DNA from 3 places in the Streptomyces sp. NPDC056835 genome. Region 1 is predicted to be linked to each of the others. Evidence: riboswitches for the same ligand, from Rfam matches in the RefSeq annotation. Region 1 holds a riboswitch; each other region holds the start of a gene.
What was found. Region 1 has a riboswitch for thiamine pyrophosphate ahead of thiC (phosphomethylpyrimidine synthase ThiC). Riboswitches for the same ligand answer to the same signal wherever they lie in the genome.

Region 2: it holds a riboswitch for thiamine pyrophosphate, as region 1 does, so the genes downstream of both, thiO (glycine oxidase ThiO) here and thiC (phosphomethylpyrimidine synthase ThiC) in region 1, are expected to answer to the same signal.
Region 3: it holds a riboswitch for thiamine pyrophosphate, as region 1 does, so the genes downstream of both, ACFRMN_RS36605 (thiamine ABC transporter substrate binding subunit) here and thiC (phosphomethylpyrimidine synthase ThiC) in region 1, are expected to answer to the same signal.

Annotation. Positions count from the first base shown of each region.
Region 1 covers NZ_JBHUBB010000020.1:147,925-151,195, forward strand. Annotated here, with positions in the region: gene thiC (phosphomethylpyrimidine synthase ThiC) at 1-1,826, opposite strand, end outside; TPP riboswitch at 1,819-1,964, opposite strand; gene ACFRMN_RS23420 (YibE/F family protein) at 2,036-3,271, shown strand, end outside.
Region 2 covers NZ_JBHUBB010000013.1:210,022-213,292, reverse strand. Annotated here, with positions in the region: gene ACFRMN_RS17680 (thiazole synthase) at 1-558, opposite strand, end outside; gene thiS (sulfur carrier protein ThiS) at 562-762, opposite strand; gene thiO (glycine oxidase ThiO) at 759-1,958, opposite strand; TPP riboswitch at 1,956-2,069, opposite strand; gene ACFRMN_RS17665 (NAD(P)/FAD-dependent oxidoreductase) at 2,181-3,271, shown strand, end outside.
Region 3 covers NZ_JBHUBB010000054.1:3,434-6,704, reverse strand. Annotated here, with positions in the region: gene rlmN (23S rRNA (adenine(2503)-C(2))-methyltransferase RlmN) at 1-963, shown strand, start outside; TPP riboswitch at 1,011-1,136, shown strand; gene ACFRMN_RS36605 (thiamine ABC transporter substrate binding subunit) at 1,241-2,335, shown strand; gene ACFRMN_RS36600 (ABC transporter permease) at 2,428-3,271, shown strand, end outside.

The DNA.
Region 1 (3,271 bases):
AGATACACCCGGTTGCCCGCCGCGGCGAACTCCTTGGACTTCTCCGCCATGCCCGCCTCGATCTCGGCGGACTCCATCCCGGCCTCCTCCGTCCCCGCCGACTCCATGTCACCTCCGTGCCTGCGCCTGATGTCCTGCGAGATCTTCATCGAGCAGAACTTGGGGCCGCACATCGAGCAGAAATGCGCCGTCTTCGCCGGTTCGGCCGGCAGGGTCTCGTCATGGAACTCCCGTGCCGTGTCCGGATCGAGGGCCAGATTGAACTGGTCCTCCCACCGGAACTCGAACCGGGCGTCGGACAGCGCGTCGTCCCACTCCTGCGCCCCCGGATGCCCCTTGGCGAGGTCCGCCGCGTGCGCCGCGATCTTGTACGTGATGACACCGGTCTTCACATCATCGCGATCCGGCAGGCCGAGGTGCTCCTTGGGCGTGACGTAGCAGAGCATCGCCGTCCCCCACCACGCGATCATCGCCGCGCCGATGCCGGAGGTGATGTGGTCGTACGCCGGGGCCACATCGGTCGTCAGCGGGCCGAGCGTGTAGAACGGCGCCTCCTCGCAGATCTCCTGCTGAAGGTCGATGTTCTCCTTGATCTTGTGCATCGGGACATGCCCCGGGCCCTCGATCATCGTCTGCACGCCCAGCCGCTTGGCGGTCGAGTTCAGCTCGCCCAGCGTGCGCAACTCGGCGAACTGCGCCTCGTCGTTGGCGTCCGCGATGCAACCGGGCCGCAGACCGTCACCCAGGGAGTACGTCACATCGTAGGCCGCGAGGATCTCGCACAGCTCCTCGAAGTTCTCGTACAGGAACGACTCCTTGTGGTGCGCGAGACACCAGGCGGCCATGATCGAACCACCGCGCGAGACGATGCCCGTCTTGCGACGGGCCGTCAGCGGCACGTACCGCAGCAGCACTCCGGCATGCACCGTCATGTAGTCGACGCCCTGCTCGGCCTGCTCGACGACCGTGTCCTTGTAGATGTCCCAGGTCAGCTCCTCGGCCTTGCCATCCACTTTTTCGAGCGCCTGGTACAGCGGGACGGTGCCGATGGGGACGGGGGAGTTGCGCAGCACCCACTCCCGGGTGGTGTGGATATTGCGGCCCGTCGAGAGGTCCATGACCGTGTCCGCGCCCCAGCGCGTCGCCCAGGTCATCTTCTCCACCTCCTCCTCGATGGAGGAGGTGACGGCGGAATTGCCGATATTGGCATTGACCTTCACCAGGAACCGCTTGCCGATGATCATCGGCTCGATCTCCGGGTGATTGACATTGGCCGGCAGTACGGCCCGGCCGGCGGCGATCTCCTCGCGGACGACCTCCGCGGGCACATTCTCGCGGATCGCGACGTACTCCATCTCCGGAGTGATGTCACCGCGCCGGGCATACGCGAGCTGCGTCACCGGCTGCCCGCTCCGGCTCCGCCTGGGCTGGCGCGGCCGGCCGGGGAAGACCGCGTCGAGGCCACGCAGATCGTTCGATCCGCTCCGGAGCAGCCCCCCGCGCGGTGAGGTGTGCTTGAGCCCGTCGTCCTCGGGACGGACCGGCCGGCCCGCGTACTCCTCGGTGTCACCGCGACCGATGATCCAGTTCTCGCGCAGCGGTGCGAGACCCCGGCGTACGTCGGTTTCGACGCCGGGATCGGTGTACGGACCCGACGTGTCGTACAGCGTCACGTCCTCGCCGTTGGTGAGATGCACCTGACGGACCGGCACCTGGAGGTCCGGGCGTGAGCCCTGGACATATCCCTTGTGCCAGCCGATGGACTTTCCGGCCTCGCTCGGATTACCCGAGTCGGAGGCAGACGGATGGGCGTCCTGAACGGTCATGAGACCTACTCCCTACGCCGGCATTACCCGGTAACAGGTTCAGCGGTCGGCGCAGCGCAGGTGTCCGGAGAGAATCCCCCGGGACCACACAGTCAGCGCCCTCTCAGCCCGGTGCTCCGAGCTCCCGCGTGTGCAAAGGTTGCCTCCACGCTAGCGTCATATCCGGCGTGCTGAACAGAGGGCCTCTTCCTTCTTGCGATGATCGGTCGGTGACCCCTCCCCAGCAGACTCACGAAGCGCACGGCCACTCGCACAGCCATGGGCCGGCCGCTCCGGTCTCCCAGCACCTCCGCAAGGTCATCGCGGCGGTCCTGATTCCGTTCGCGGCCGCTGTGGCCGTCGGACTGGCCGTGCTCTGGCCGGGCAGCGCCCCGGCACACGAGCGCACCGGCGTGGGCTTCGACCGGCAGACGGAACAGGGCCAGGTCGTACGGATCGAACGGGTCGACTGCAAGGACGTCAACGCCTCCCAGCTCCCGTCGACCGGCGACATCACGAAGCCCCAGGGGCGCGAGGCGCAGCAGGCGGAGACCGGGGAGTGCAAGAAGGCCACGGTCGAGGTCACGACCGGCAAAGAGAAGGGGCGCACCTTCGTCGAGGTCGTCCAGCCGGACGCACCGCGGCAGTTTCACGTGAAACAGGGTGTCGTGGTGGCATACGCACCCGATGCGCCACGGGATCTCCAGTACTCCGTGACGGACGTGGACCGTAAGTTGCCGCTGACACTGCTGGCCGGGATCTTCGCGCTGGTGGTGGTCGTGGTGGGGCGAATGCGGGGCATCATGGCGCTGGTCGCGCTCATCGCCTCGTTCGCGATTCTGACGCTCTTCATCCTGCCCGCGATTCTGCAGGGATCGAACCCGCTGATCGTGGCGGTCGTCGGGGCCAGCGCGATCATGCTGATCGCTCTCTATCTCTGCCACGGCCTGACGGCGCGTACCTCGGTCGCGGTCCTGGGCACGCTGATCTCGCTGCTGCTGATCGGACTGCTGGGGTCGGTCTTCATCGGCTGGGCGAGCCTGACCGGCAACACCGACGACAACACCGGGCTGATCCACGGCCTGTATCCCGAGATCGATATGAGCGGTCTGCTCCTGGCGGGCGTGATCATCGGTTCGCTCGGTGTGCTCGACGATGTGACGGTGACCCAGACGTCGGCGGTCTGGGAGCTGCGTCAGGCGGATCCGTCGATGGGGCCACGCGCGCTCTACCGGGCGGCCATCCGGATCGGCCGGGACCATATCGCCTCGGTGGTCAATACGCTCGTCCTCGCCTACGCGGGCGCGGCGCTGCCGCTTCTGCTGCTCTTCTCGATCGCGCAGTCGAGCATGGGAACGGTCGCGAACAGCGAGCTGGTGGCGGAGGAGATCGTCCGGACCCTGGTGGGCTCGATCGGTCTGGTCGCGTCGGTGCCGGTCACGACGGCGCTGGCGGCGCTGGTGGTC
Region 2 (3,271 bases), on a different contig from region 1:
CCCCGCGTCCAGGATCACCGGCACCCGCGCCCGCTCCACGATCAGCTCGAAGTTGTGCGGGTTGCGGATGCCGAGCCCGGAGCCGATCGGCGAGCCGAGCGGCATGATCGCCGCGCACCCCACGTCCTCCAGCTTCGCGGCGAGCACGGGATCGTCGTTGGTGTACGGCAGCACCGTGAAGCCGTCGTCGACCAGGGTCTCCGCCGCGTCGAGCAGTTCGATGGGGTCGGGCAGCAGCGTGCGCTCGTCCGCGACGACCTCCAGCTTGATCCAGTCCGTACCCAGCGCCTCACGGGCGAGCCGCGCCGTGAGTACCGCCTCACCGGCGGTGAAGCAGCCCGCCGTGTTGGGCAGCGCCCGGATGCCCAGCGAGGCGAGTACGGACAGGACGGAGCCGTGCACCGTGGGGTCGAGGCGGCGCATCGCGACCGTGGTGAGCTCGGTGCCGGAGGCGACCAGGGACCGTTCCAGCACGTCGAGGCTGGGCGCGCCGCCCGTGCCCATGATCAGCCGGGAGGCGAACGTGGTGGAGCCGATGGTCAGCGGATCGTCGGCCATGGTTCAGCCCCCCTGGACGGCGGTGAGGACCTCGACCCGGTCGCCGTCGCTGAGTGGTGTGCCGGACCAGCGGGTGCGCGGGACCACCGTCTCGTTGACGGCCGCGGCGACGCCCGAGGGCGCGGCGGTGAGCGCGGCGACCACGACGTCGAGGGTGGTGGCGGGCGCGAGCTCGTACGGCTCGCCGTTCACGGAGATGTTCATACGGGCTGCTCCTGAGGGATGGCCGCGACGGGCGAGGGGCGCGAGGAGAAACGCGACGGGGAGAAGGCGCGGGCCTCCGGGGGCAGTTCACCGGTCGTCAGCACCGCGGCCATCGCGTCGCCGGTGACGGGTGTGAGCAGCACCCCGTTGCGGTGGTGGCCGGTGGCCAGGGACAGCCCCGGCAGCGCGGTGGGTCCGAGCAGGGGGGCGTTGTCCGGGGAGCCGGGGCGCAGCCCGGCGAGGGTTTCCGTGAGCGGCAGTTCCGTGATGCCGGGGACGAGTTCGTGCGCGTCCCGCAGCAGTTCGTACACCCCGCCCGCCGTGACCGTGGTGTCCCAGCCGAGTTCCTCGCTGGTGGCGCCGACGACCAGTTCACCGTTCTCGCGCGGCACCAGATAGACGTGGCTGCCGCGCACCACGGCCCGTACCGTCCTGGAGAGGAAGGGCGCGTGGGTACGCGGCACGGTCAGCCGCAGGACCTGGCCCTTGACGGGCCGTACGGGCGGCAGCGCGTCGGCCGGTACGCCCCCGAGCCGGCCGCTGAGGCTGCCGCCCGCCAGGACCACCTGGTCCGCGGTGAGCGCGCGGCCGTCGGCCAGGACGGCGCCGGTGGCCCGGTCGCGTACGACGGAGAGCCGGTCGGCGTGGGCGCGGTGGAACACCACCCCGGCCCGTTCGCACGCGGTCAGCAGGGCCGCGGCCAGCCGGCGGGGGTCGATCTGATGGTCGCCGTCGACCCGCAGACCGCCGCGCACGCCCGGCGCGAGCATCGGCTCCAGGCGCCGGCACTCGCGGCCCGTGAGCCACTGGGACGTCAGCCCCGAGCGCTGCTGGAGGTCGTGCAGCTCGCGCAACTGCGCGCGGTCGTCGGTGTCGAGGGCGACGGCGAGGGTGCCGCAGGCGCGATAGCCGGTGTCCCGTCCGCTCGCCGCCTCCAGTTCGGCGACGAAGCCGGGGTAGCGCGCGGCGGAGGCGAGGTTGAGGCCGAGCAACGTCTCCTCGCCGTGGTGGAGTTCGGTGACGGCGGCGAGCATCCCCGCCGCGACCCGCGCCGCGCCGCCGCCCGGATCGGGGTCGGTGACGGCGGTACGCAGCCCGCGCTGCGCCGCCCGCCAGGCGGTGACCAGGCCGATCAGCCCGCCCCCGATGACGAGGACGTCGGAGCCCGTAGTGGTTCCTTGATGGGGTGACTGCATGGGCGTCCAGCCCCTCCCTTCGCCGGCATGACCCGGATCAGGTTCGTACGGTCGGAGGCCGCCTCAGCCTCCCTCTCAGCCCGGTGCGTCCGGACTCCCGCGAGGTAGTGTCGAAAGCCAGACTAACGCTCCGTTCCGCGCGCTGTAAGGGAGCGATCACCGTAAGGGAGCGATCGCCGTGGGCGCCGCCCCAGCTGTGTGCGTGGCCTCTAAGGTGATCGGGTGAGCGAGCGACAGCAGGGACAGCAGGGACAGCAGGGACAGCAGGAGCCCGGTCCGGCCGCACAGCCGCGGGTGGTCATCGTCGGCGCGGGCATGGCGGGGGTGCAGACCGCGGTGGCCCTGCGGGAGAAGGGCTTCGGCGGCCCGGTCACGGTGCTCGGCGCCGAGCCGCATCCGCCGTACGACCGGCCCCCGCTCTCCAAGGCGGTCCTGTTGGGCAAGGCCGAGAGCTCGGCCTTCGACATCGACTTCGCGGCGCTGTCCGTCCGGCTCAGGCTCGGCCTCGATGTCACCGGACTGCGCTCCGGCGCACGCGAACTGGACACCGCGCGCGGGCCAGTCCCGTACGACGTGCTGGTCATCGCGACCGGCGCGGAGCCGGTCAACCTGCCGGGCACCGAGTCGCTGCCCGGGGTCCATCTGCTGCGCACGCTGGACGACGCGGAACGGCTGCGTCCGGTACTCGGCCGGCGACAGCGGGTCGTGGTCGTCGGCGCCGGGTGGATCGGCGCGGAGTTCACCACGGCCGCCCGGGAGGCGGGCTGCGCCGTGACTGTCGTCGAGGCCGCCGACCGGCCGCTCGCGGGCGTCCTGCCCGCCGAGGTCGCCGCGCCCCTGACCGGCTGGTACGCGGAGAGCGGGGCCGAACTGCTGACGGACGCCCCGGTGGCCGGTGTCGAACCGGGCGCGGTGATCCTCGCGGACGGCCGGCGGCTGGACGCCGACGCGGTGGTCGTGGGCATCGGCGCGCGGCCCGCGACGGGCTGGCTGGCCGGATCGGGGATCGAGCTGGGACCGGACGGCGCCATCGTGGCGGACGAGCGGCTGCGGACCTCGCTGCCCGAGGTGTACGCGGTCGGGGACTGCGCCTCGTTCCCCTCGGCCCGTTACGGAGAGCGACTGCTCGTACATCACTGGGACAACGCCCTTCAGGGGCCGCGTACGGTCGCCGCGCAGGTGGTCGGCGAGACCGACGAGGTCTACGACCCCGTGCCGTACTTCTGGTCGGAGCAGTTCGGCCGCTTCGTGCAGTACGCGGGCCACCACGAGGCCGGCGACACCCTGGTGTGGCGCGGCGATCCGGCCGAGAG
Region 3 (3,271 bases), on a different contig from region 1:
CAGCACTACTTCGCGCGGTACGCGCACGACCCCGAGCAGTGGACCGACATCCCGGCCGCCGCACGCCAGAAGCTCGCCACGGAGCTGCTGCCCGACCTGATGTCGGTGGTGCGGCACATCTCGTGCGACGACGACACCACCCGTAAGACCCTCTGGCGGCTGCATGACGGCACCCTCGTCGAGTCGGTGCTGATGCGCTACCCGGACCGGGTCACCATGTGCATCTCCTCGCAGGCGGGCTGCGGGATGAACTGCCCGTTCTGCGCCACCGGCCAGGCCGGTCTGGACCGTAACCTCTCCACCGCCGAGATCGTGCACCAGATCGTCGACGGGATGCGCGCGCTGCGTGACGGTGAGGTTCCCGGCGGTCCTTCGCGGCTGTCCAACATCGTCTTCATGGGCATGGGCGAGCCGCTCGCCAACTACAAGCGGGTGGTCGGGGCGATCCGCCGGCTGACCGACCCCGAGCCGGACGGTCTGGGTCTCTCGCAGCGCGGGATCACCGTCTCGACGGTCGGTCTGGTGCCCGCGATGCTGCGCTTCGCCGACGAGGGCTTCAAGTGCCGGCTCGCGGTCTCCCTGCACGCGCCCGACGACGAACTGCGCGACACCCTCGTCCCCGTCAATACGCGGTGGAAGGTGCGGGAAGTACTGGACGCCGCCTGGGAGTACGCGGAGAAGTCGGGCCGCCGGGTCTCCATCGAGTACGCGCTGATCCGCGACATCAACGACCAGGCGTGGCGCGGCGACCGGCTTGGCCGCCTGCTCAAGGGCAAGCGGGTGCACGTCAATCTGATCCCGCTCAACCCGACGCCCGGCTCGAAGTGGACGGCGTCGCGGCCCGAGGACGAGAAGGCGTTCGTCGAGGCGATCGCGGCCCATGGTGTGCCGGTGACCGTACGGGACACCCGGGGCCAGGAGATCGACGGAGCGTGCGGACAGTTGGCCGCCTCGGAGCGGTAGGAGCCCCTACGGCGCCAGGGGGTAACCTTGGCCTGAACGCATTGCATATTTTCCGACAGGGGAGCGCCACAGCGCTGAGAGTGCGGCACATGTCCGTGGGAGCGGGCAGCGGTCGCAGACCCTCTGAACCTTGCCCAGGTCATTCTGGGTAGGAAGTTCGGACACCACTCAAGCTGTAGCGCCCTGCCCGGGGTCCGGCCGGTACGGACCCCGGGCAGGGCCGCGTCTTCTCCTGGACATCCCAGGAGGAAAGTCAGTGAGCAGTACCCGTAAGAGCATGAGAAGGGCGGCCGTCGGCTCGCTCGCCGCCGCGCTCGGTGTCTCGGCGCTCGCCGCCTGCGGCGGGTCCGACGGCTCCACGTCGTCCGGCGACGGCGGCGGCGGTTCGGGGTCGAAGACCGTCACCCTCGTCAGCCATGACTCGTTCAACGCCTCGCCCGCCGTGCTGAAGGAGTTCACCAAGGAGACCGGTTACACGGTCAAGGTGCTGAAGAGCGGCGACGCAGGCGCGGCCCTCAACAAGGAGATCCTGACGAAGGGTTCGCCCCAGGGCGATGTCTTCTTCGGTGTCGACAACACCCTGCTCTCCCGCGCCCTCGACAACGGTCTGTTCACGCCGTACGAGGCGAAGGGCCTGGACCGCGTCGAGGAGAGCACGCGGCTCGACAAGGACAAGAACCGCGTCACCCCGATCGACACCGGCGATATCTGCGTCAACTACGACAAGAAGTACTTCGAGGACAAGAAGCTGGCGCCGCCGCGGTCCTTCGACGATCTGATCAAGCCCCAGTACAAGAACCTGCTCGTCACCGAGAACGCCGCCACCTCCTCACCCGGCCTCGGCTTCCTCCTCGGCACGGTCGCGCGCTACGGCGACAACGGCTGGCAGGACTACTGGAAGAAGCTGAAGGGCAACGGCGTCCAGGTCGTGGACAGCTGGGAGCAGGCGTACAACGAGACCTTCTCCGGCTCCGCGGGCGGCAGGAAGGCCAAGGCCGACCGGCCGCTCGTCGTCTCGTACGCCTCCAGCCCGCCGGTCGAGGTGCTGTACGCCGAGCCCCAGCCGAAGGAAGCGCCGACCGGGGTCTCCACCGGCACCTGCTTCCGGCAGACCGAGTTCGCCGGTCTGCTGAACGGCGCGAAGAACGAGGCCGGCGGCAAGGCGCTGCTGGACTTCCTGATCGGCGAGAAGTTCCAGGCGGACATGCCGCTGAACATGTTCGTCAACCCCGTGGTCAAGGACGTCGCGCTGCCTGAGCTGTTCACGAAGTTCGGCGCGACCGTCGACACGCCCGAGACCGTGGCGCCCGGGACGATCGCCGCCCACCGTGAGCAGTGGATCCAGTCGTGGTCCTCACTCGTAGTGAAGTAACACCCAAGACGCCGGGGGGCGGGCGGGCCGGGCGCGGTGGGACCGGGCGCGGGCGGGCCGGAGGGCGCGCGAACGCCGTCCGGCTCGCCCTCATGGCGCTGCCCGCCGCCTTCTTCGCGGTCTTCTTCGCCTACCCCGTGGCCGCGATCGTCGGCCGGGGACTGAAGACGGACGGCGGCTGGCGGTTCGGCCGGATCGGGGACGTACTGACCCGCCCCGACATCCTCGACGTCCTGTGGTTCACCACCTGGCAGGCACTCGCCTCCACCGCGCTCACCCTGCTGATCGCGCTCCCGGGCGCCTACGTCTTCGCACGTTTCGCCTTCCCCGGCAAACAGCTGCTGCGCGCGGTCGTCACCGTCCCGTTCGTGCTGCCGACCGTGGTCGTCGGCACCGCCTTCCTGGCGCTGCTCGGGCGTGGCGGACTCCTCGACGACCTGTGGGGCGTACGGCTCGACACCTCCGTCCGGGCGATCCTCCTCGCGCATGTCTTCTTCAACTACGCCGTGGTTGTCAGGACCGTGGGCGGCCTGTGGGCGCAGCTCGACCCGCGCCAGGAAGAAGCGGCCCGGGTCCTCGGCGCGGGACGGCTCGCGGCCTGGTGGCGGGTGACGCTGCCGGCCCTCGGCCCCGCCGTCGCGGCCGCCGCGCTGATGGTCTTCCTCTTCACCTTCACCTCCTTCGGGGTCGTACAGATCCTGGGCGGCCCCGGCTTCTCCACCCTGGAGGTGGAGATCTACCGGCAGACCGCGCAGCTCCTCGATCTGCCCACCGCCGCCGTGCTCACACTGGTGCAGTTCGCGGCGGTCGGCGCGGTCCTGGCGGTGCACGCGTGGACCGTACGGAAGCGGGAGACCGCGCTGCGGCTGGTCGATCCCGCGCTGACCGCCCGCCGGCCGCGCGGCGCCGGCCAGTGGGCTCTGCTCGGCGGGGTGC